4 regions of the Bradyrhizobium sp. HKCCYLS20291 genome follow, and region 1 is predicted to be linked to each of the others. Evidence: predicted binding sites of a transcription regulator. Region 1 holds the regulator's gene; each other region holds the start of a gene.

What was found. Region 1 encodes PhoB, which activates phosphate uptake and scavenging genes when phosphate is short. Its sites were predicted from a motif close to TGTCATNNANCTGTCAT; they were not measured.
Region 2: a site for PhoB is predicted at 3,386-3,402, ahead of ugpB (sn-glycerol-3-phosphate ABC transporter substrate-binding protein UgpB). Genes of this name have one in related genera too.
Region 3: a site for PhoB is predicted at 1,823-1,839, ahead of phnF (phosphonate metabolism transcriptional regulator PhnF). Genes of this name have one in related genera too.
Region 4: a site for PhoB is predicted at 2,538-2,554, ahead of phnC (phosphonate ABC transporter ATP-binding protein). Genes of this name have one in related genera too.

Annotation. Positions count from the first base shown of each region.
Region 1 covers NZ_JBNPTO010000005.1:337,023-342,821, reverse strand. Annotated here, with positions in the region: gene pstA (phosphate ABC transporter permease PstA) at 1-707, shown strand, start outside; gene pstB (phosphate ABC transporter ATP-binding protein PstB) at 704-1,528, shown strand; gene phoU (phosphate signaling complex protein PhoU) at 1,558-2,274, shown strand; gene phoB (phosphate regulon transcriptional regulator PhoB) at 2,291-2,998, shown strand; gene ACQR07_RS14485 (trypsin-like serine protease) at 3,132-4,448, shown strand; gene ACQR07_RS14480 (HoxN/HupN/NixA family nickel/cobalt transporter) at 4,614-5,702, shown strand; gene ACQR07_RS14475 (HupU protein) at 5,718-5,799, shown strand, end outside.
Region 2 covers NZ_JBNPTO010000010.1:119,732-125,530, forward strand. Annotated here, with positions in the region: gene ACQR07_RS22205 (TIGR02300 family protein) at 1-207, shown strand, start outside; tRNA gene ACQR07_RS22210 (tRNA-Ala) at 289-364, shown strand; gene ACQR07_RS22215 (GIY-YIG nuclease family protein) at 593-844, shown strand; gene ACQR07_RS22220 (MarR family winged helix-turn-helix transcriptional regulator) at 849-1,307, opposite strand; gene ACQR07_RS22225 (organic hydroperoxide resistance protein) at 1,480-1,905, shown strand; gene ACQR07_RS22230 (CaiB/BaiF CoA transferase family protein) at 2,060-3,262, shown strand; gene ugpB (sn-glycerol-3-phosphate ABC transporter substrate-binding protein UgpB) at 3,456-4,772, shown strand; gene ugpA (sn-glycerol-3-phosphate ABC transporter permease UgpA) at 4,842-5,723, shown strand; gene ugpE (sn-glycerol-3-phosphate ABC transporter permease UgpE) at 5,723-5,799, shown strand, end outside.
Region 3 covers NZ_JBNPTO010000002.1:431,772-437,570, reverse strand. Annotated here, with positions in the region: gene phnE (phosphonate ABC transporter, permease protein PhnE) at 1-208, shown strand, start outside; gene phnE (phosphonate ABC transporter, permease protein PhnE) at 205-1,053, shown strand; gene phnF (phosphonate metabolism transcriptional regulator PhnF) at 1,060-1,785, opposite strand; gene phnG (phosphonate C-P lyase system protein PhnG) at 1,905-2,360, shown strand; gene phnH (phosphonate C-P lyase system protein PhnH) at 2,360-2,971, shown strand; gene ACQR07_RS06005 (carbon-phosphorus lyase complex subunit PhnI) at 2,975-4,078, shown strand; gene ACQR07_RS06000 (alpha-D-ribose 1-methylphosphonate 5-phosphate C-P-lyase PhnJ) at 4,075-4,959, shown strand; gene phnK (phosphonate C-P lyase system protein PhnK) at 4,952-5,746, shown strand; gene phnL (phosphonate C-P lyase system protein PhnL) at 5,757-5,799, shown strand, end outside.
Region 4 covers NZ_JBNPTO010000002.1:437,741-443,539, forward strand. Annotated here, with positions in the region: gene phnE (phosphonate ABC transporter, permease protein PhnE) at 1-507, opposite strand, end outside; gene phnD (phosphonate ABC transporter substrate-binding protein) at 604-1,536, opposite strand; gene phnC (phosphonate ABC transporter ATP-binding protein) at 1,612-2,421, opposite strand; gene ACQR07_RS06045 (DapH/DapD/GlmU-related protein) at 2,605-3,267, shown strand; gene ACQR07_RS06050 (alpha-D-ribose 1-methylphosphonate 5-triphosphate diphosphatase) at 3,264-4,451, shown strand; gene ACQR07_RS06055 (DUF1045 domain-containing protein) at 4,457-5,158, shown strand.

The DNA of each region.
Region 1 (5,799 bases):
TGCAGGTGTTCTCGGCCGACACGCCTCCGCCGGGCGCCAGCGAGGGCGGACTGCGCAATGCCATCGTCGGCTCGGTGATCATGACCGTGATCGGCGTCGGCATCGGTGCGCCGCTTGGCCTGTTCGCCGGCACCTATCTCGCCGAATACGGCCGCAACGACCGGCTCACCTCGGTGATCCGCTTCATCAACGACATCCTGCTGTCGGCGCCGTCGATCATCATCGGCCTGTTCATCTATGGCGCTGTCGTGGTGCCGATGGGCGGCTTCTCGGCGATCGCCGGCGCGCTGGCGCTGGCGGTGATCGTGATCCCCGTCGTGCTCAGAACCACCGAGGACATGCTGCTGCTGGTGCCGAACCCGCTGCGCGAGGCCGCTTCGGCGCTCGGCCTGCCGCGCTCGCTGGTGATCCGCCGCATCGCCTACCGCGCGGCCCGGTCGGGCCTCATCACCGGCGTGCTGCTGGCGACCGCGCGTGTCGCCGGCGAGACCGCGCCGCTCTTGTTCACCGCGCTGTCGAACCAGTTCGGGAGCCTGAACCTGTTCAAGACGATGGCGAACCTGCCCGTCACCATCAACAATTTCGTCCAGAGCCCGTATGCCTATTGGAAGCAGCTGGCCTGGAGCGGAGCTCTTCTCATCACTCTGGCCGTGCTCGCTCTGAACGTCGGTGCACGCATTCTCGGCGCCGAGAGGAACGCAAAATGACCGAACTGTCCGTTTCCGTCAGCCAACCTAATCCCGCTCTCCTGCATGGCCAGTCGCTTCCCGAGGCGCCGGCCAAGGTGACCGCGCGCAACCTGAATTTCTACTACGGCGATCACCACGCGCTGAAGAACATCAACCTGACGCTCGGCACCAACCGTGTCACGGCGTTCATCGGCCCGTCCGGTTGCGGCAAGTCCACGCTGCTGCGGATCTTCAACCGGATGTACGATCTCTATCCGGGCCAGCGCGCCACCGGGCAATTGATGCTGGACAACACCAACATCCTCGATCCCAAGCTCGACCTCAATCTGTTGCGCGCCCGGGTCGGCATGGTGTTCCAGAAGCCGACGCCGTTCCCGATGACGATCTACGAGAACATCGCCTTCGGCATCCGCCTCTACGAGAAGATCTCGAAGTCCGAGATGGACGACCGGGTCGAGAAGGCGCTGCGCGGCGGCGCGCTGTGGAACGAGGTCAAGGACAAGCTCAACGCGTCCGGCCTGTCGCTGTCCGGTGGCCAGCAGCAGCGCCTGTGCATCGCGCGCACCGTGGCGGTCCGCCCGGAGGTGATCCTGTTCGACGAGCCGTGCTCGGCGCTCGACCCGATCTCGACCGCCAAGGTCGAGGAGCTGATCCAGGAGCTCGCCGAGAACTACACGATCGCGATCGTCACCCATAACATGCAGCAGGCGGCGCGCGTCTCCGACAAGACCGCCTTCATGTATCTCGGCGAACTGATCGAGTTCGACGACACCAACAAGATCTTCACCTCGCCGAGCGATCGGCGGACCCAGGATTACATCACCGGCCGGTTCGGCTGACGCCGACGCATTGCTTTCAGGAGATCATCATGGCCAGTGAACATACCGCCAAGGCATTCGACAGCGACCTGCAGGATCTGACCCGCCTCGTCTCCGAGATGGGCGGCCTCGCCGAGCGTCTGATCGTCGACTCCGTCGATGCGCTGGTGCGGCGCGACGTGGCGCTCGGGCAGAAGGTCGTCACCGCGGATGCCGAGGTCGACCGTCTGCAGCGGCTGATCGAGGAGCGCGCCGTGCTCACCATCGCGCGCCGCCAGCCGATGGCGGTCGATTTGCGCGAGATCGTCGGCGCCATGCGCGTCGCGACCGATCTCGAGCGGATCGGCGACCTCGCCAAGAACATCGGCAAGCGCGTCGCGGCGCTGGAGAGCGATTTCCATCCGCTGAAGCTGATCCGCGGCCTGGAGCACATGACCGATCTGGTGCAGTCGCAGGTCAAGTCGGTGCTGGATGCCTATGCCGCGCATGATCTGCCGGCGGCAATGGCGGTGTGGAAGGGCGACGAGGAGGTCGACGCCATCTGCACCTCGCTGTTCCGCGAGCTTCTCACCTACATGATGGAGGATCCGCGCAACATCTCGTTCTGCATCCATCTGATGTTCTGCGCCAAGAACATCGAGCGGATCGGCGATCACGCGACCAATATCGCGGAGACCGTGTTCTACATGATCGAGGGCCAGGCGATCGTCGACAAGCGTCCGAAGGGCGACATGACGAGCTTCACGGCGACGATCCCCGGCAACTGAGAAAGACCTGTTCGACATGACCGCGCGCATTCTGGTGGTGGAAGACGAAGAGGCGCTGACCACGCTCCTGCGCTACAATCTCGAGACCGAGGGCTACGAGGTCGAGACGGTGGGGCGCGGCGACGAGGCCGACACGCGGCTGAAGGAGCGCATTCCCGATCTCGTGGTGCTCGACTGGATGCTGCCGGGCTTGTCCGGCATCGAGCTGTGCCGGCGCCTGCGGGCGCGCTCCGAGACCAAGCAGCTGCCGATCATCATGCTGACTGCGCGCGGCGAGGAGAGCGAGCGCGTGCGCGGGCTCGCCACCGGCGCCGACGACTACATTGTCAAGCCGTTCTCGGTGCCGGAGCTGCTGGCGCGGGTGAAGGGCCTGCTGCGCCGGGCGATCCCGGAGCGGCTCGCAACGATCCTGTCCTATGGCGACATCGAGCTCGACCGCGAGAAGCGCCGCGTGGCGCGCTCGGGACGGCCGATCGATCTCGGCCCGACCGAATATCGGCTGCTCGAATTCTTCCTCGAGCACCCCGGCCGGGTGTTCAGCCGCGAGCAGCTGCTCGACAGCGTCTGGGGCCGCGACATCTATATCGACGAGCGCACCGTCGACGTGCATATCGGGCGGCTGCGCAAGCTGCTCAATCCCGGCCGCGAGCAGGACCCGATCCGCACCGTGCGCGGCGCCGGCTATGCGCTCGACGACCGCTTCGCCAAATCCGAGCAGGCGTGAGCGGCGGGCAGGTCTGACGGCCGGGCGCATTAAGCATTAAGGAGTTCATCGTCCGCTTTCCGCCACGCCGCCGCCGTCTTGATCATCTTGGCTGGACGACCCATCTCGGTGTTGCCAGTCGCAGCGGACGCCTTTGATCAAGCCCCTCATCATCATTCTTTCCGTACTGCTCGGCGCCGTCACGAGCGTCTCGGCCGCCGAGCTCGAGGACGCCGTCGCTGCTGCGGCGAATGGACAGCCCGCGGCGGCGCTGCGCCGTCTGCAGCCGCTGGCCGCCAAAGGCGATGCGCGGGCGCAGTTCGATCTCGGCTTCATGACCGCCTTCGGCTGGGGCGTGCCGCGCAATCCGACCGAGGCGCTGGTCTGGTACCGCAAGGCTGCCGATCAGGGGCTCGCCGTCGCACAGCATTATCTCGGCATCGCCTATTTCAACGGCGAAGGCGCCGCCCGCGATCACGGCGAAGCCGGACGTTGGTTCAACCGCGCCGCCGCGCAGGGCTTTGCCCAGTCGCAATACATGCTCGGCCTGATGATGCTCGACGGTCAGGTCATGACCCGGGATGTCATCCAAGGCTATGCGTGGCTGGTGATGGCCGGCCGCAACGGCGTCAGGTCGGCCGGTCGCGAGCTCCAGCGGGCCAAGCTCAACGACGCGCAGCGGCAGCAGGCCGAGGCGACGATCGCGGCGTGGCGTCCGAAGCCGGAATCGGCCGATGCGGGTATCGTCAATCCGCGCGCCGAGCAGCTGCTCGGTCTGGACCATCATTTCGGCGATGTCGTCGATCCCACCTCGTGGCCGGCGTCGGCGATCGGCGTCGTCACCGTGGCGCAGTTCAGCACCGGAGGCTCGTGCACGGGCACGCTGGTGGCGCCGCGCGTGGTGCTGACGGCGGCGCACTGCGTGTTCAATGGCGTGACGCTGGTCAGCCCAGGGAACGTCCACTTTCTGGTGGGCATGAACAAGGGCACCCCTGCCGCGTCGTCGATCGCCGACAAGCTGATCGTGGCGCCGGATTTCATCCCGACGCAGCACGACAAATGGTCGAGCGACCGTTCACCCGCTGATTGGGCGCTGATCGTGTTGAAGGACGCGTTGCCGTCGAAGCCGGTGCCCGTGAAGGTGATGAGCCGCGACGAGCTCGCCGCGGCGACCCAGGCCGGCACCATCTCCGAGATCGGCTACGGCCAGGAGCGGCGCTATTCGCCGACCGGACAGCGCAACTGCACCGCCGGCATGACCAAGGATGCGCGGCTGCTCATCGTGCATTGCCTTGCCAATTTCGGCTATTCGGGCTCGCCGATCCTCGCCGAGATCGGCGGCGTTCCGACGGTGGTCGGCATCTTCTCCGCCTTTCACGAGGAGACCCGGCTGATGTTCGCCGCCCCCGCCAGCCAGTTCGAAGCAGCGGTGCGGCGCGAGATCGCGGCGCAGAGTGCCTCGGCGCGGTGAGGTGAGAGGGCGAGCTGGTCAATGTTTGTGCGTGACCGGATAGCGGGTTGCCAAGGGGGGGAGATCGATCTGGGTCGAACGGGCGCAGCAGTTGATTTGCGGGAGATTTTGACGCTGGAGCGCGAGCCTTGCCTTTTGGCGCAGGTCTTGCTCTCTTGTCCAAGTATGACGATTTTGCCAATTGATCATCCTCGGTCCTCGATCCTCGCCCGGTTCCGCACCGAGGGCGGCCGGAACGCGGCGCTGCTGGCGGGCCTGGTGCTCGCCAACGCGCTCGCCTGGGCCTGGGTTTTTGCGCTCTATGCCGACCGTCCCGCCATCGTCGGCACCGCCATGCTGGCCTGGCTGCTCGGCCTGCGCCACGCGGTCGATGCCGATCACATCGCGGCGATCGACAACGTGGTGCGCAAGCTGGTGCAGGACGGCGACGCCCCGCGCGCCGCGGGTCTGTACTTCGCGCTCGGCCATTCCAGCGTCGTCGTCATTGCCACCATCGTCGTGAGCCTGATCGCCGGCGCCGATCTGTTGAGCGAGGACAGCGCGATCCGGGCGATCGGCGGCACCATCGGCACTGCGGTGTCATCAGGCTTCCTGCTGCTGATCGCGGTGTCCAACCTGATCCTGTTCGTCAACCTGTGGCGCCGCTCGGCTGGATCGCAGCCCCAGATCGAAGCCGCCAGTGCAGGGCGCGGCTTGCTGATTCGTCTCCTCCGTCCGGTGCTGCGCATCATCTCGCGGGCCTGGCACATGTACCCGCTCGGCTTCCTGTTCGGCCTCGGCTTCGACACCGCCAGCGAGATCGGCCTGTTGAGCCTGTCGGCGACCGAAGCCGCGCGCGGCGCAAGTCTCGCGCATGTGCTGGTGTTTCCGGCGCTGTTCGCCGCCGCGATGGCCACCGTCGATACGGCCGACAGCATGCTGATGGTCGGCGCCTATCGCTGGGCGCTGACCGATCCCGCGCGCAAGCGGCGCTACAATCTCGTGATCACAGGCGCGTCGGTGGCGATTGCGCTGGTGATCGGCAGTGTCGAGGCGGCCACGCTGCTGGCGCCTCGGCTCGGCCTTCCCGTGATCGGCCTCGGCGACGAGATCGCCAATCTCGGCATCGTCGCGATCGGCGCGTTCGGGCTGATCTGGGCCGGCGCCATGCTGGCCGGCCGGCGGCCCGGTTCCGCATCGGGCGAACCGCTTGCCAGCATTCGCGCCGGAGGGCTAAACCCGAACTCGGTAGGCCGAACGCTTGGAACGGGATAGCGGCGGGACCTGACGATGGCCGGCTCGGACGCAATGATCAGGATGCTGTGGCTGCAGGGCGCGAGCTGCGGCGGCTGCACAATGTCGATCCTGGAAA
Region 2 (5,799 bases), on a different contig from region 1:
GTCGAGGAGGTGTCGCTCGAGGAGGCCGACGCCGAGGAGAACAGCGGCAAGGTCAAGGCCGTCGTTCCCGAGACGGAAGACGACATCGAGATCGACGAGACGCTCGACGACGACGAGGATGACGACTCCACCTTCATCGCCGATGAGGAAGAAGGCGACGAGGATGTCACTGACATCATCGGTGATGTCGGCGGCGACGAAGAATAATCGTCGAAGCCACTTGAGATCAGCCGCGAACTGTGGTTCACGGTGCTCCCCGGCGGTCGCCCAGACCGCCGGTTCGGTTCAGGGGCCATAGCTCAGCTGGGAGAGCGCTTGCATGGCATGCAAGAGGTCGGCGGTTCGATCCCGCCTGGCTCCACCACGCTTCGCCCTTCGGGCTACGCGTGGCGCAGCCACGACGGAGCCTGAAGGGCGAAGCGTGGTGTCCGGCGAAGCCCCTTGGCGAAGCCGGACTGCCCAGGAACAAATCCTGTCGCATACTAAACACCGCTATCCGGCTTTGCTCACGCCGTCGAAACAGCCGCCCTGACAATTTCCCTTTCCCGTCACAGAATGCAGACCTGCGTTTCCTCGCGGCGAGCACCTCCGCATGTGGTACGTCTACATCATCCGCAGCGTCGCATTCCCGGAGCAGGAATACATCGGCGCAACCGCCGATATCAGGCTGCGCCTCAAGGACCACAACGCGGGCCGCTCGGCCCACACATCCAAGTTCATGCCGTGGGTCCTCGTCTGGTACTGCGCCTTTCCGGACAAGCAGCGCGCGCTGGCGTTCGAGACCTATCTGAAATCACATTCCGGCCGGGCCTTCTCGAAGAAGCGCCTGCTCGGTCCGGCTTGAGCCCTCACCCCACCGCGGCATCCAGCCGCTCCCGCAGCCGCACCAGTTTGCCGTGCAGATCGGCGAGTTCCGCGATCGAGCAGCCGGTGGCGTCGAGGATGGCCGGCGGCACGATCGTGCGCGCTTTGTCCCGCAGCGCTGCGCCCTGCCCTGTCAGCCTGACCAGCACCTGACGTTCGTCCTCGGCCGAGCGCGCGCGCTTGACCAGATGCGCGGTCTCCATCCGCTTCAGGAGCGGGGTCAGAGTGCCGGAATCGAGGAACAGCCGCTCGCCGATCTCCTTCACCGACAGCCCGTCCTGCTCCCACAGCACCAGCATGACGAGATATTGCGGATAGGTCAGGCCGAGGCGATCCAGCAGCGGCTTGTAGACGCGGTTGAAGGCATGGGCGGTCGAGTAGACGGCGAAGCAGAGCTGATTGCCGAGCTGCAGCGGCACATCCGCCGCGGATTTCTTTCGCATCGAGGTCACCACGGATCGATCCTGACCGGCATCTTGGGGCGGCGCCTGCCCGATCGGCAATGACGCCGGCGCGCCGATCACGGATAATCTACCGAACAATTCTATTGTGTGCAATTGAATTGTGTGCAATATGGCCGCGCTGAATTCATTTCACCAACCGGGAGAAACACCAATGTCCGTGAACGTGCTCTACAAGACCAGCGCCAAGGCCACCGGCGGCCGTGACGGCGAAGCTGCGACCCTCGACGGCTCGCTGAAGGTCAAGCTGTCGACGCCGAAGGAACTCGGTGGTGGCGGCGGCGCCGGCAACAATCCCGAGCAGCTGTTCGCGGCCGGCTACGCCGCTTGCTTCATCGGCGCGATGAAGTTCGTGGGCTCGCAGGGCGGCCCGAAGGTCCCCGCCGACGCGTCGGTGACGTCGACGGTCGGCATCGGTCCGCGCTCGGAAGGCGGCTTCGGCATCACGGTCGAGCTCGCCGTGTCGCTGCCGGGCCTGGCCAAGGCCGACGCCGAGGCGCTGGTCGCCAAGGCGCACGAGGTGTGCCCCTACTCGAACGCGACGCGCAACAATGTCGACGTCAAGCTGACCGTCGTCTGATCTGAATTCCGCGACGCGGCAGGGTCGCACTCGCGCCCTGCCGCAGCGCGGCCGCGGTGTTTTCGCACGGGCAGCATTCGCGCAAGCTCGTTTGCGCCAGCGCCGTAGCAATGCTTAATGACCGCGAGTTCACAACAACCTCGCGACCTCCCAGATGACCTTTCCCTTTGCTCCCGGCGCAATGGCCGGCCTGCGCGTGATCGACCTGACGCGGGTGCTCGGCGGCCCGTATTGCACGCAGATCCTGGCCGATCACGGCGCCGACGTGATCAAGGTCGAACCACCGGCCGGCGACGAGGTGCGCGATTGGGGCCCTCCGTTCCACGACGAGGACGCGGCCTATTTCGTCGGGATCAACCGCAACAAGCGTTCGATCGGCGTCGACCTCGCCTCCGAAGGCGGCCGCGCGGTGCTGCTGAAGATGCTCGAAACGGCCGACGTGCTGGTCGAGAACTTCAAGCCCGGCACGCTCGAGAAGTGGGGCATCGGCAGCGACACGCTGCGCGAGAAATTCCCCGAGCTCGTGCATTGCCGGATCTGCGGCTTCGGCGCCGACGGGCCGCGCGGCGGCAATCCCGGCTATGATGCGATCATTCAGGCGATGACCGGCATGATCGCGGCGACCGGCTCGCCAGAGAGCGGGCCGATGCGGATCGGCGTACCGCTGGTCGACATCACCACCGGGCTCTACGCCGCGATCGGCGTCCTGATGGCGCTGTCGGAGCGGCAGCGCTCAGGGCAAGGCCAATTCCTGGAGGTGACGCTGTACGAGACCGGCCTCGCCATCATGCATCCGCACACCGCGAACTATTTCATGCATGGCAAGCCGCCATCGCTCACCGGCAACGAGCATCCGAACCTCGTTCCCTACGCGATCTTCCCGACCAAAACCGACGACATCTTCATCGGCGTCGGGAATGACGGCACGTTCCGCAAGCTCGCGCGCGAGATCGACCGGCCGGAACTCGGTACCGATCCGCGCTTCGCCCGCAACAAGGACCGCGTCGCCAATCGCGAGGCGCTGCGGGTCGAGCTCGCGGCCGTCTTCAGCCAGTTCGAGGCCGAGCCGCTGTGCGACCGCCTGCTCGCCGCCGGCCTGCCGGCGGGGCCGGTGCAGAAGATCGACCAGGCCCTGACCCATCCGCACACGATCCATCGCGGCGATATCATCGAGAAGGACTGGTACAAGGGCGTTGCTTCGCCGATACGGCTCGAACGCACCAAGCCGAGCCTGCGCTCGACCCCGCCGAAGTTCAGCGAGCATGCGCGCGACGTCCTCGGCGAGTTCGGCTACTCGGAGTGCGAGATCGACGCGCTGCTCGCAGCAGGAACTGTCTGCAAGGAACGCACGCGCTGATTAGCTCGCTGTTCGCCCCGCCGCCGCGCTGCACCTTCGCAACGCAGCGACGGAGCGCTTGATTTACCGCGTTGGTCCGACGCAGCCATCATGGCTTTCGCGCTCGATCTCATACGTCTATACATTCACATAACCGTCATCTGGCGCTGGTAACGGCCGCAACGACGATGACTTTCCCGGGAGGACTTTCTTGATGTCACTTCGACAATTTGCTGCCGCCGCTCTGGTTTCCGCGACCTTTGGTTTCGCTGTGTCGCCTGCACACGCAGTGACTGAAATCCAGTGGTGGCACGCCATGACCGGCGGCAACAACGACATCGTCAACAAGCTCGCCGAAGAGTTCAACGCTTCGCAGAGCGACTACAAGGTCGTGCCGACCTTCAAGGGCGCCTATCCCGACACGATGAATGCCGGCATCGCCGCGTTCCGCGCCGGCAACGCGCCGCACATCATGCAGGTGTTCGAGGTCGGCACCGCGACGATGATGAGCGCCAAGGGCGCGATCAAGCCGGTCTATGAGCTGATGAAGGACGCCGGCGAGCCGTTCGATGCGAAGGCCTATCTGCCGGCGATCACCGGCTACTACTCGACGTCGAAAGGCGACATGCTGTCGTTCCCGTTCAACTCGTCGTCGATGGTGATGTGGATCAACAAGGACGAGCTGAAGAAGGCCGGCGTCGCCGAGATCCCGAAGACCTGGCCGGAGGTGTTCGAGGCCGCCAAGAAGCTGAAGGCGGCCGGTCACGACACCTGCGGCTTCTCCAACGCCTGGGCCTCGTGGGCCAACATCGAGCAGTTCTCGGCCTGGCACAACGTGCCGATCGGCACCAAGGCCAACGGCCTCGACGGCTTCGACACCGTGCTGGAGTTCAACAGCCCGCTCCACGTCAAGCACCTGCAGAACCTCGTCGAGCTGCAGAAGGACAAGACCTACGACTATTCCGGCCGCGGCAGCGCCAGCGAAGGCCGCTTCGGCTCCGGCGAATGCGCGATCTTCCTGACCTCGTCGGGCTACTACGCCACCGCCAAGAACACCGCGAAGTTCGACTTCACCTCGGCGCCGATGCCGTACTACCCGGACGCCCAGGGCGCGCCGCAGAACTCGATCATCGGCGGCGCTTCGCTGTGGGTGATGGGCGGCAAGACGGCCGATGAGTACAAGGGCGTCGCCAAGTTCTTCACCTTCCTGTCCGACACCAACCGCCAAGCCAAGCTGCACCAGGAATCCGGCTACCTGCCGATCACCAAGGCGGCCTATGAGAAGACCAAGGCGGACGGCTTCTACGAGAAGAACCCGACCTTGCAGACGCCGCTGAAGGAGCTCACCAACAAGGAGCCGACCGAGAACTCGCGCGGTCTGCGCTTCGGCAACATGGTGCAGATGCGCGACGTCTGGTCGGAGGAGATCGAGGCGGCGCTGGCCGGCAAGAAGACGGCCAAGGAAGCGCTCGACGCCGCCGTCGCCCGCGGCAATGCGATGTTGCGCACCTTCGAGAAAACGGCGAAGTAAGGCCGTCCTTGGGGCTTCCCCTCCGCCCGGAGGGGAAGCCTTGCATCTGTTCCTCTCGCGGCGCGCTCCATGGAAAAGTCAGTCGTCTTCAACGGCAAGCTGCTGCCTTACCTGCTGCTGGCGCCGCAGCTCGCGATCACGCTGATCTTCTTCTATTGGCCGGCCAGCCAGGCGATCTGGCAGTCCTTCCTGCGCGAGGACGCCTTCGGCCTGAATTCGGAGTTCGTCGGGTTCGAGAACTATCAGGCGCTGTTTGCCCAACCGGAATACTACACCGCGATCGGCACGACGATCGTGTTCTCGTCCCTGGTCACGGTGTTCTCGCTCGGCGTCGCGCTGTTGTTCGCGACCCAGGCCGACAAGAACCTCAAGGGCGCCTCGGCCTACAAGACGCTGATGATCTGGCCCTATGCCGTGGCGCCGGCGATCGCGGGCGTGTTGTGGTTCTTCATCTTCCATCCGACCCTGGGCACGCTCGCCCGCCCGCTGCGCGTGATGGGCTTCAACTGGAATCCGATGCTCGACGGCACCCACGCGATGATCCTCGTGGTGATGGCCGCCGTCTGGAAGCAGGTCGCCTACAACTTTCTGTTCTTCCTCGCCGGTCTGCAGGCGATCCCGAAGAGCGTGATCGAGGCCGGCGCAATCGATGGCGCAGGTCCGCTGCGGCGGTTCTGGACCATCATCTTCCCGCTGCTGTCGCCGACGACGTTTTTCCTGCTGGTCGTCAACATCGTCTACGTGTTCTTCGAGACGTTCGGCATCATCGACGCGGTGACCGCAGGCGGGCCGGCCGGCTCGACCACGACCATGGTCTACAAGGTGTTCGCCGACGGCCGGCTCGGCGGCGATCTCGGCGGCTCGGCTGCCCAATCGGTGGTGCTGATGGTGATCGTCATTGCACTGACCGCGGTCCAGTTCCGCTACGTCGAGCGCAAGGTGCAGTACTGATGGTCGAGCATCGCCCGCTGCGGGACCTCGTCGCCTACGTCGTGCTCTCGCTCGGCGTGCTGATCTTCGCCTTTCC
Region 3 (5,799 bases), on a different contig from region 1:
GCGCTTTGAAATCAACGTCCGCGAGGCGTCCGTGATGGGCTTCGTCGGCGCCGGCGGTATCGGCCAGGAGCTCGTGGTGGCAATCCGCAAGTTCTATTATTCCGATGTCAGCGCCATCCTCGTGATGATCGTGGTGACGGTGTTCCTGATCGACATCGGCACCGGCTGGCTCCGCGGCCGGCTGTTCGGCGCGGAGGTGCGGACATGAGCCTCCCGGATACGCCGGATCAGGTGCAGCTTCGTGAGCGCTATCCGCAGGTCTTCAATCGGCCGATGTCGGCGCGGCTGGCGACGCCACTGGTGCTGCTGCTCGCGCTTGCAGTGTTCGTCTTCGGCCTCGTGGACCTGGAGTTCTCGCCGTCGCGCATTCTGGCGGGTCTGAGCCAGCTCGGCTGGATCGCACGCCTGATGCTGCCGCCAGATCCCGGCGCGTCGCTGCCGACCTATCTCAAGGCGCTCGGCGAGACGCTGTCGATTGCAGTGCTCGGCACCACGCTTGCGGCCTGCGTCGCGTTTCCGGTCAGCCTTCTTGCGGCGCGAAACGTGATTCCATCAGCAATCTTCCGGTTTCCCGTGCGCCGGCTGTTCGACACCATCCGCGGCGTTGACACGCTGATTTGGGCGCTGGTCTGGATTAATGTCGTCGGACTCGGGCCGTTCGCCGGCGTGCTCGCGATCGCGGTGTCCGATTTCGGTGCGCTCGGCAAGCTGTTCTCGGAGGCGATGGAGAGCGCCGATCGCAAGCAGGTTGAAGGCGTGCGCGCCGCAGGCGGCAATGCGCTGCATGAGATCCGCTTCGGCCTGCTGCCGCAGGTGCTCCCTGTGATTGCCGGCCAGGTGCTCTACTTCATCGAATCCAATACGCGCTCGGCGACCATCATCGGCATCGTCGGCGCCGGAGGCATCGGTCTGCAGCTTGCGGAGCAGATCCGCGTGCTCGAATGGCAGAAGGTGTCGTTCCTGATCCTGATGATCCTGGTGGCCGTGGCGGCGATCGACTGGATCTCGAACAAGCTTCGCTTTGCCATCATTGGGCGCCGCGCCGTGGCCTGAGGCGGACTAGCCTTCCACCTCGAAGGTCACGCGCTCGGCCGCGAAGCGCGAGCGTTTGCTGATGAGCGGCGTGCCGTCGGCATCGACGTCTGTGCTGTCGACCACCAGGACCGGTCGTCCGAGCGCAAGCTCGAGCCGCGCGCCATCGCTCGCATCCGCGATGGCCGCCGTGATGCGGGTCGAGCCGCGGCGATAATCGCGGATGCCGTAATGCGCCAGCAGCGCGGTCATCGAGCGGGTCGCGGCGAACACCTGTCCCGCATCCGGAAACCGCTCGGCCGATAGCCACGACGTGCTGACGCAGATCGGCGTCTTGTCGGCAAAGCGCAGCGCGTCGATGCGCACGAGTGGCGTGCCGGTCTTCAATCCCAGGAGGCGCGCGAGCTCGCGCGTGGCGGGCTCCTCGGAGGCTGCGATCAGCTGTCCCCGCGGCTCGCGGCCGCCCGCGCCCACGATCTCCGAGAATCGGGTGCGCGAGCGCAGCGGATAGGACAAGCGAGGGGCTTCCACGTAAGTGCCGCTACCGCGCTCCGCGCGCACCAGCCCGCGCTCTGCCAGCGTCGCCAGCGCACGCCGCACGGTGTGGCGGTTGACCCGGTAGGTCTCCGCGATCTCCGTCTCGCCGGGCAGGCGCGTCCCGGCGGCGAAGCGGCCATCGGCAATGTCGCGCTCGATGCCGTCGGCGACCCGGCGCCACAGGGCGACGCCCGAATCGGCGTTCTGCATGCTCAATCGCAGCTCCTCGCGCGGATCGTGGAAATCACGGCCATGTCATCAAACAGTCATGGCGCTCTCTTATCAAGTTGTCTATTATCATAGACAACTTCAGCCGGGCAAGGTCGAGGATGGTGATGAGCGGCGAGATCGCGATGCGCGAGAGGCGGCGGGAGGCGATGCGGGTGCTGGCGCATGTGCAGGCAGCCGACATTGCGACGCGGATGAACGATGTCGCTGTCCCGCCGCATCAGGATCTGCGAACGCCCGAAAATGGTCTGGTCATGCTGCGCGGCCGGGTCGGTGGCGACGGTGCGCCGTTCAATCTCGGCGAGGCGACTGTCTCGCGTGCCGCCGTCCGGCTCGCGAGCGGCGAGGTTGGGTTCGGCTACGTGCTCGGACGCGATGGCGACAAGGCGCATCTGATCGCGCTGTGCGACGCGCTGCTGCAGTCACCTGAACATGCCGAGGCGATCGAGACCGAGGTCGTGGCTCCCCTGCGGGCGCAGATGCAGGCGGGGTGGAAGCGAACCGCCGCGGAAGCTGCGGCGACACGCGTGGATTTCTACACGATGGTGCGGGGAGAAGGGTGATGGCAGCGGCGAACGTCGATCTGCAGCCGGGGTTCGCCGACAAGGTGCTGTCGGCGCAATCGACCTTTCGCACTGTGATGGAGGCGATGGCGCGGCCGGGGCAGGTGATGCCGGTCGCCGATGAGGTCGGTCGTCCTCCGTCGATGATGGCCGGCGTCGCGGCGATTGCGCTGACCTTGCTGGACCAGGACACACCGCTCTGGCTCGATCCGGCTTTCGCCAGCGCGCCTGATGTCGGTGCCTGGCTGCGGTTTCACACCGGTGCGCCGATCGTGGACCGGCAGGATGCGGCCAGCTTCGCGTTGATCGCGGAGTCGGCCATGCTGCCGGATCTCTCCTCGTTTGCGTTGGGCACGCCCGAATATCCAGACCGGTCGACGACCTTGATTCTGCAGGTGCCGAGTCTGTCCCGAGGCCGGACCTTTCATCTGCGTGGTCCAGGGATCAGTCGCACGACATCGCTCACAGTGATACTCGAGCCTGCCGACCTGTTCGACCGGCTGTCGATCAACGAGCAGCTGTTTCCGCGCGGCATCGACGTGATCCTAGTCGACGACCGTTCACTGGTCGCAATTCCGCGCACCACCCGACTCGCATCTGCAGGAGCCTGACGCATGTATGTGGCCGTCAAAGGTGGTGAGCGCGCGATCGAGAACGCGCATCGGCTGCTGGCGCATGCGCGCCGTGGCGCGCGCGACGTGCCTGAGCTGTCGCTGCCGCAGATTTCCGAGCAGCTCGGGCTCGCGGTCGATCGCGTCATGAGCGAGGGCTCGCTGTATGACCGCGAGCTGGCGGCGCTGGCGATCAAGCAGGCGCGGGGCGATCTCATCGAGGCGATCTTCCTGGTGCGCGCCTTCCGCGCGACCCTGCCGCGATTCGGCGCCACCGAGCCGGTCGATACCGGTGCAATGCGGGTGCAGCGGCGTGTTTCCTCGACCTTCAAGGACATTCCAGGCGGCCAGGTGCTGGGACCGACGTTCGACTACACGCACCGGCTGCTCGACCCCAGCTTGGCTGCGGGTGGTGATCCGGAAGCGCCGAGTCTCGCGGCAACCTCCGACGCCCCGATGCCGCGTGTCACCGACATCCTCGGCCAGGACGGACTGATCGAGCCGTCGCCCGCAGAGGAGGCCGACGCGCCGGTCGGCGATCTCACGCGCGATCCCTTGACCTTTCCTGCAGGGCGCGATCTGCGGCTGCAGAATCTCGCGCGCGGCGACGAGGGTTTTCTGCTTGCGCTGGGATATTCGACCCAGCGCGGCTACGGCCGCAACCATCCGTTCGCCGGCGAGATCCGCTTCGGCGAGGTCGAGGTCGAGTTCTTCGCCGAGGAGATCGGCTTTGCGGTGCCGCTCGGATCGGTCGAACTGACCGAGTGCCAGATGGTCAATCAGTTCAAGGGCTCGGCGACCGAGCCGCCATGTTTTACACGTGGCTATGGCCTTGCGTTCGGCCAGAGCGAGCGCAAGACGATGTCGATGGCGCTGGTCGACCGCGCGCTGCGCGCACGCGAGCTCGGCGAGGATGTGATCGCGCCGGCGCAGGACGAGGAGTTCGTGATGTCGCACTCCGACAATGTGCAGGCCACGGGCTTCGTCGAGCATCTGAAGCTGCCGCATTATGTCGACTTCCAGTCCGAGCTCGGCCTGCTGCGCAAGCTGCGACAGGAATTTGCCGACGCCAACGCCGCTCCCGCGCTGAAGGAGGCTGCGGAATGAACGCGCCGACCTACAACTTCGCCTATCTCGACGAGCAGACCAAGCGGATGATTCGCCGCGCGATCCTCAAGGCGATCGCAATTCCCGGCTATCAGGTGCCGTTCGCGAGCCGCGAGATGCCGATGCCCTATGGCTGGGGCACCGGTGGCGTGCAGGTCACCGCAGCCATTCTCGGCCCGGACGATGTGCTCAAGGTGATCGACCAGGGCTCCGACGACACCACCAACGCGATCTCGATCCGCAAGTTCTTCGCCAAGACCGCCGGCGTCGCCACGACGACGTCGACCGAACAGGCGAGCGTGATCCAGACCCGCCACCGCATCCCGGAGGCGCCGCTGCGCGAGGGACAGGTGCTTGTCTATCAGGTGCCGATCCCCGAGCCGCTGCGGTTTCTCGAGCCGCGCGAGACCGAGACGCGGCGCATGCATGCACTGGCCGAGTATGGGCTGATGCACGTCAAGCTGTACGAGGACATCGCGCGCTTCGGCCACATCGCGACCTCCTACGCCTATCCGGTGAAGGTCAATGCGCGCTACGTGATGGATCCGTCGCCGACGCCGAAATTCGACAATCCGAAGATGGACAATTGCCCGGCGCTGCAGCTGTTCGGCGCCGGGCGCGAGAAGCGCATCTACGCCATCCCGCCGTATACGTCGGTGGTCTCGCTGGACTTCGAGGATCATCCGTTCACGCGCTACAAGTTCGATGCGCCCTGTGCGCTGTGCGGCGCGGAGGACTCCTATCTCGACGAGATCGTGACCGACGACAAGGGCAGCCGCATGTTCGTCTGCTCCGACACGGACTATTGCGAAGGCCGGCAGGCGGCCGGACATCGCGGCACGGAGAACGCAGCCCCGCACAAGGAAGCCGCCCATGGTTGAGGTGACCCGTGCCACCGATCAGCCGCTGCTGGTCGCCGAAGGCCTGACGAAGAGCTATGGCCGGCTGTCGGCCTGCCGCGACGTGTCGTTCGTGCTCTATCCGGGCGAGGTGCTCGCCATCGTCGGCGAATCCGGGTCGGGCAAGTCGACGCTGCTGCAGATGCTGTCGGCGCAGCTCACGCCGAGCGGCGGCCACGTGTCTTATCGGATGCGTGACGGCGTGCTGCGCGATCTCGCGCAGCTTGGCGAGGCTGAGCGGCGCTTCCTGTTCCGGACCGACTGGGGCTACGTGCATCAGGACCCGTCGCAGGGCTTGCGCATGGCGGTGTCCGCCGGCGCCAATGTCGGCGAGCGGCTAATGGCCGTCGGCTGGAACAACTACGGCCGCATCCGGCAGACGGCCTCGTCCTGGCTCACGCGGGTCGAGATCGATGTCGGCCGCATCGACGATGCGCCGCGGACCTATTCCGGCGGCATGCGGCAGCGGCTGCAGATCGCGCGCAACCTGGTGACGGAGCCGCGGCTGGTGTTCATGGATGAGCCGACCGGCGGGCTCGACGTGTCGGTGCAGGCCCGCCTGCTCGACCTGATGCGCAGCCTCGTCAACGAGCTCGGCCTCGCCGCGATCGTGGTCACGCATGATCTGGCCGTGGCGCGGCTGTTGTCGCACCGTGTGATGGTCATGAAGGAGGGGCGGGTGATCGAGACCGGCCTCACCGACCAGGTGCTCGACGATCCACGCGAGCCCTACACCCAGCTCCTCGTATCCTCGATCCTGCCGCCATGAGCCTCATGCAATGACCGTGATGATCGATATCGAAAATGCCGAGAAGACCTTCA
Region 4 (5,799 bases), on a different contig from region 1:
CGCGAGCACACCGGGGAGCGGCCCGAGGCCAAAGGCAATGACGAAGATCAGCGCGAACACGATGCCGGGAACCGTGCGCGCGAATTCGAGCAGCCGGCGGACCGTGAACCGGACCCACGGCGCCGGCGAGGTGTTCTCGGCCGCAAGGAAGTTGAGACAAAACGCGAGCAGCATGCCCGCGAGCGTGCCGACATAGCTGATCAAGAGCGTCTCACCGAGCAGCTTGATCCACTTCCTGAAGCCCCAGAACCATTCGGGAAAATTGGTCCAGACGCGGTGACCGTCATCGAGCGTGAAGAGGCGGTCGAAATAGCTGACGAAGTTGCCGAAATACGTGAAGAGCGTCGCCAGATTGACCTCGGCGCCGACGGCGGCAACGAGGAGAACGGCGAGAAACGCCGCCATCGAGACCGCAAACCGCAGGCGGCGTCGCGCGACCGCCCGGCGATAGGCGTCGTTCAGAGCCGCAAGCTGCTGGCTCGGAAGGATGGAAACGGCGACCGTCATCGGGCCTTTGCTGTCCTTGCTTCAAGACGACTCGGTTTGCCGCACGACAAGAGCGGGGCCTTTACAGGCCCGGCTCACCGTCGCAGGCAGTTCGGATCAGGACGCCTTCTTGCGCAGGCTGTCGACGAACTTGATCAGGTCAATCGTGCCATCCCAGTCCTTCGTCGTGGCCGGATGGAACCCCTTCTTCTGGCCGTCGGAGAGACGGTCGAACGCAGCCTTGTCCTTGGTCGGGGCATCGAAGAACGCTTTGGCGATCGCCGCCTTCAGATCCGCGGGCAGATCCGAATTATAGGCATAGGGGCCGTTGATGATCGGCGCCGACTTGTGAATGATGCGGAAGTCTTCCTTCTTCATCGGCGAGCCGTCGGCGTTCTTCAGCATGCCCTTGGTGAGCATCTGCGCCAGCGTCGAGTCGTTGTCGCTGGTCCATTGGTTGGCTGCGACGTCGACGGTGCCCTGGGCGAGAGCGAGGACGGCGTTCTCGTGGCTGCCGGCGAACACCACCTTGCTGAAATAGGTCTCGGCATCGGTCACACCCATCTTGTTGAGTTCGAAGCGCGGCACGTTGTTGCCGGAGGTCGAGTTCGGATCGACCAGACCGAGATTCTTGCCCTTGAGGTCTTCGACCTTCTGGTACGGGCTGGCTGTCTTAACGAAGAACACCGAATAATAGCCGGTGCTGCCGTCGGCGTTGATGTCGTTGGCGAAGGCATCGATCTTGACGCCGGTCAGGCGCGCACGGGCGAACGAGGCTGAGCCGTAGCTCGCGATGTGGATGTTGCCGGCGCGCTGACCTTCGATCACGGCCGCATAGTCGTTGGCGATGCGGAGCGTCACCTTGGTGCCGAGCTCCTTGGACAGGTAGTTGACGAACGGCGTCCAGCGCTCGGTGACGCCGGAGGCGTTCTCGGCCGGGATGACCGCGAAGGTCAGCTCCGGATATTTCGTCTTCCAATCCTCGGCCGAGGCCGAACCGGCGAAGGCAAGCGCGGCAACGCCCGCCAGGATGACGCGACGATTGATCATGGCAAATCCTCTTGTTGCTGTCGTACGGTTGGGCCGCCGCGAGATGCGACGGCTGAAATCAGCGTGACTCACGCCTCAGGCCACGGCGGCTTCGCCGAAAGCCGGAACGGTTACGGGTGGCACGGGCCGGACGCTATCCATGACGTCGTCGGCCTCGAGATCGTAGAGCTCGCGCGCGATCTGCGCCGTCAGCGCGGCGGGCAAATCGTCGAAGACCACGCGTCCAGCGGCCATGCCGATCAAGCGATCGCAATAGCTGCGCGCCAGATCGAGCGAATGCAGGTTGCAGACCACCGTGATTCCGAAATGCTTGTTGATGCGCAGCAGTGCGTCCATCACGATCCGGGTGTTGCGCGGATCGAGCGAGGCGATCGGCTCGTCGGCCAGGATGATCTCGGGGTTCTGCACCAATGCGCGGGCGATCGCGACACGCTGCTGCTGTCCTCCCGACAATTGATCGGCACGTTGCGCGGCCAGCGACGCCATGTCGAACTGCTCGAGCGCGGACAACGCCATGGCAACATCCTCCGCCGGCCACAGCTGCGCCAGCGAGCGCCACGACGGAACCTCGGCAAGCCGGCCCATCAGAACGTTGGTGAGAACATCGAGCCGGCCGACCAGGTTGAACTGCTGGAAGATCATCGCCGACCGCGCGCGCCACTGCCGCAGCTCGCGGCCGCGCAGCGCCGTCACGTCGAGATCCTTGAACAGAACTTTTCCGGAGCTGATCGGGCTGAGCCGGTTGATCGAGCGCAGCAGGGTCGATTTTCCGGCGCCCGAGCGTCCGATCACGCCGACGAAGCTGCCGGGCGCCACCGAAAAGGACGCATTGTCGACCGCGGCTTTCGCGCCGAAACGGCACGTCAGACCATTGACCACCAGCATGAAATTCTCCAGACGCCTCGCTCTGCCCCATCGCTAGCGTCTGGACTCAACAGTTATATGACAGTCCGCTTACGCCGGCTCCCTCATCCACATCGGCGGCAGCGCCGTCATCATCGTGTCACGCAACTGTCATGACGAGCACCTTAGACCTTGTTGTCGATTTCCAAAGGAATAGAACCAGACATGGCCGGCAAATCGCTTTCCATTGCACCCACCGTCGATGCCAGCGCAAAACTCCACGAGACGCGCCTCGGCGCCTATTGCGAGGTCGGAGCCCGCAGCATTCTTCACGAGGTGACGATTGGCGACTACTCCTATGTCGTCAACGACGCCCAGATCACCTACACGACGATCGGAAAATTCTGCTCGATTGCGGCGATGACCCGCATCAATCCGGGCAATCATCCGATGCATCGTGCGACCCAGGCCCACTTCACCTACCGCGCCAGCGCCTATTTCGAAGGTGAAGCCGACGACACGGAGTTCTTCGCCTGGCGCAGGCAGCATCACGTCGACATCGGTCACGACGTCTGGATCGGCCATGGCGCGATCGTGCTGCCGGGGCGCAACATCGGCACCGGCGCCGTGGTGGCGGCGGGTGCCGTCGTCACCAAGGACGTGCCCCCCTACACCATCGTCGCCGGCAATCCCGCCCGGGTGATCAAGCGGCGCTTCCCGATCGATATCGAACAGCGCCTCGTCACGCTCGCTTGGTGGGATTGGACCCATGACGCACTTCGCGCGGCGCTGCCGGATTTCCGGGGGCTCGAGATCGGCGCGTTCCTGGACAAATACGAAGCGGCTCTCGACGGCGGGCGCCTTGTGCGGCAAAGTGCCGCCCAATGACCAACATTTCCATCTTCTCCGGCCGCTGCCTGATCGGCTCCGACCTTGCCGACACATCGCTGCAGATATCGAACGGCGTGATCGCCGGCCTCGATGGCGCGACGCGAGGCGCAGATCTCGATCTGGATGCATCCGGCCTCACGGTGCTGCCCGGGATCGTCGACATCCACGGCGATGCGTTCGAGCGCCAGATGATGCCGCGCGCCGGCGTCGATTTCCCGATCGACGTCGCGCTCGTCGACAGCGACCGCCAGGCGATCAGCAACGGCATCACCACGGTTTTCCACGCCACGACGTGGTCGTGGGAACCCGGCCTGCGCAGCGCCGGCAATGCGCGTCAATTGCTCGAGGCGATCGAAAGCCTCAGGCCGAGGCTTGCCGCCGATACGCGCTTCCATCTGCGCCACGAGACTTTCAATCTCGACGACGAGGACGAAATCAGCCGATTGCTCGCGGCGCGCCGCATCGACCTGTTCGCCTTCAACGATCATATGGCTTCGACCGTCGCGAGCCTCGACAAGCCGCACAAGCGGCAGCGCATGGTCGATCGCACCGGCCTGTCCGGCGAGGCGTTCGATCGTCTCGTCGCTGATATCGTGTCCCGCGCCGATGCCGTGCCGGCCTCCGTCGCGCGTCTCGCCGCCATGGCGCGCCGGTCCGGCATCCGCATGCTGTCGCACGACGACGAGAGCCCGGAGATGCGCCGCGCCTTCCGCGGACAGGGTGTCGAGATCGCGGAGTTTCCCGTTAACGAGGAGACCGCACGCGAGGCCGCCGCTGGCGGCGACGCCATCGTGTTCGGCGCACCCAACGTCGTGCGCGGCGGCAGCCACACCGGCTGGACCAGGGCGAGCGACATGATCGCCAAGGGCCTGTGCTCGGTGCTGGCGTCCGACTACTACTATCCCGCGCCGCTGCTGGCCGCCTATCGCCTCGCCGCCGACGGCATATTGCCCTTGGCGCAGGCCTGGAATCTGATATCCGCCGGCCCTGCGCGCGCGGCCGGCTTGTCGGACCGCGGCGCTCTCGCCGCCGGGGCTCGTGCAGACATCGTGCTTGTCGACGACAGCATGCCGATGCGTCCGCGCGTCGTCGCGGTGATCGCGGCGGGCCGGCTGGTCTATCTCACGGAGGTCGGGCGCCTCGGTAACGGCGCGGCGACTCGCGCGATGGCGGCGGAGTAGCTTCGATGGCCGACGTCCCGCGTTATGCGATCTACTACGCGCCGGCGCCGGAGATGGCGTTGGCCGCGTTTGGTGCGGATCTGCTCGGCTACGATGCGTGGACCGGCAGCGAACGGCCGTTTCCGAGCGAGGTCGTCGATGCGCTGCCGGATTGGGCCGAGCTGACCGCGGACGCCCGCAAATACGGCTTCCATGCCACGCTGAAGGCGCCGTTTCCGCTGAACGACGCCAGCACCGAAGCAGAGCTGTGCGCCGCCTGCGCCGCCTTTGCGGCGGCTTGGAAGACCGTGCCGATCATCCGTCCCGTCGTGGACGCAATCAGCGGCTTCATCGCTGTGATCCCCGGCGAAGGATCACCTGACCTGCAGCAACTCGCGGCCGCTTGCGTCGAGACGTTCGAGCCCTTCCGGGCCCCCATGAGCGCGGACGACCGCGCCCGCCGCAAGCCGGATTTGCTGACGCCGCGCCAGCGCGACCACCTCGACCGCTGGGGCTATCCCTATGTCATGGACGATTTTCGCTTCCACATGACTCTGACCTGTCGGCTTTCCGATGAGCGGCGGCGTCCCATTCTCGCGATGCTGCAAGACCGCTTCGCGGCGCTCGGCCTCGCCAAGCTCGTCATCGACCGGATCGCGCTGTTCCGGCAGCCGAGCCCTGCGAGCCGCTTCAGCATCGTCGAGAGCTGGCCGATCGCCGGAAGCTGACGTCAATTCGGCGGTCACGCTTCGGTCGGTTGCCGGTAGGGATAAAGGCCGCGTCCATGCCCTTGTCGGCCGAAAAAAACGATCGATCTGTGAATACGGCCGGCCTTGTCCGGCCGCATTTGTCCGGGACGCTTCGCGCATTGGTTGTATCGCCCCAAGGCCCGCCACGCGGCATATGTCGCGTCAAAGCGACGCGAACACAACAGTACGAACGACGCGATGGTATCCAAACACTCCAACTCCCGCTCCCGCGCCGCGCATCTTTCTCAGCGGTTTCGCGTACTGCGAGCATCGGGTCAGCGAGCCGGCCGGGAAATTTCCATAGAATAGCCTCACCTACTCACCCTTCCCGCCAAGAACATTGATCAGCTTAAAGGTAAGAAGAACGATTGTGACCAGGACGCGCAAAAGGGGTGACGCGCATGTCGGAAGGAAACCGTATCGGCAGGAGCGTTGGTGCCGCTTCCCGGCTCCGCTTCAATATGCGAACCTCGGTTGGATTGCGCGCGCCTGACGCCCTGACGATCTCTTCCACGACTCGATCGTGGGAGGCAGGAGGCTAGTAATGAGTGCTCCAGTTCAGAACCAATCAGTCAAGCCGACGGCGCCTTGGGCCGCCGAGGAGCTCAGCAAATACGCTC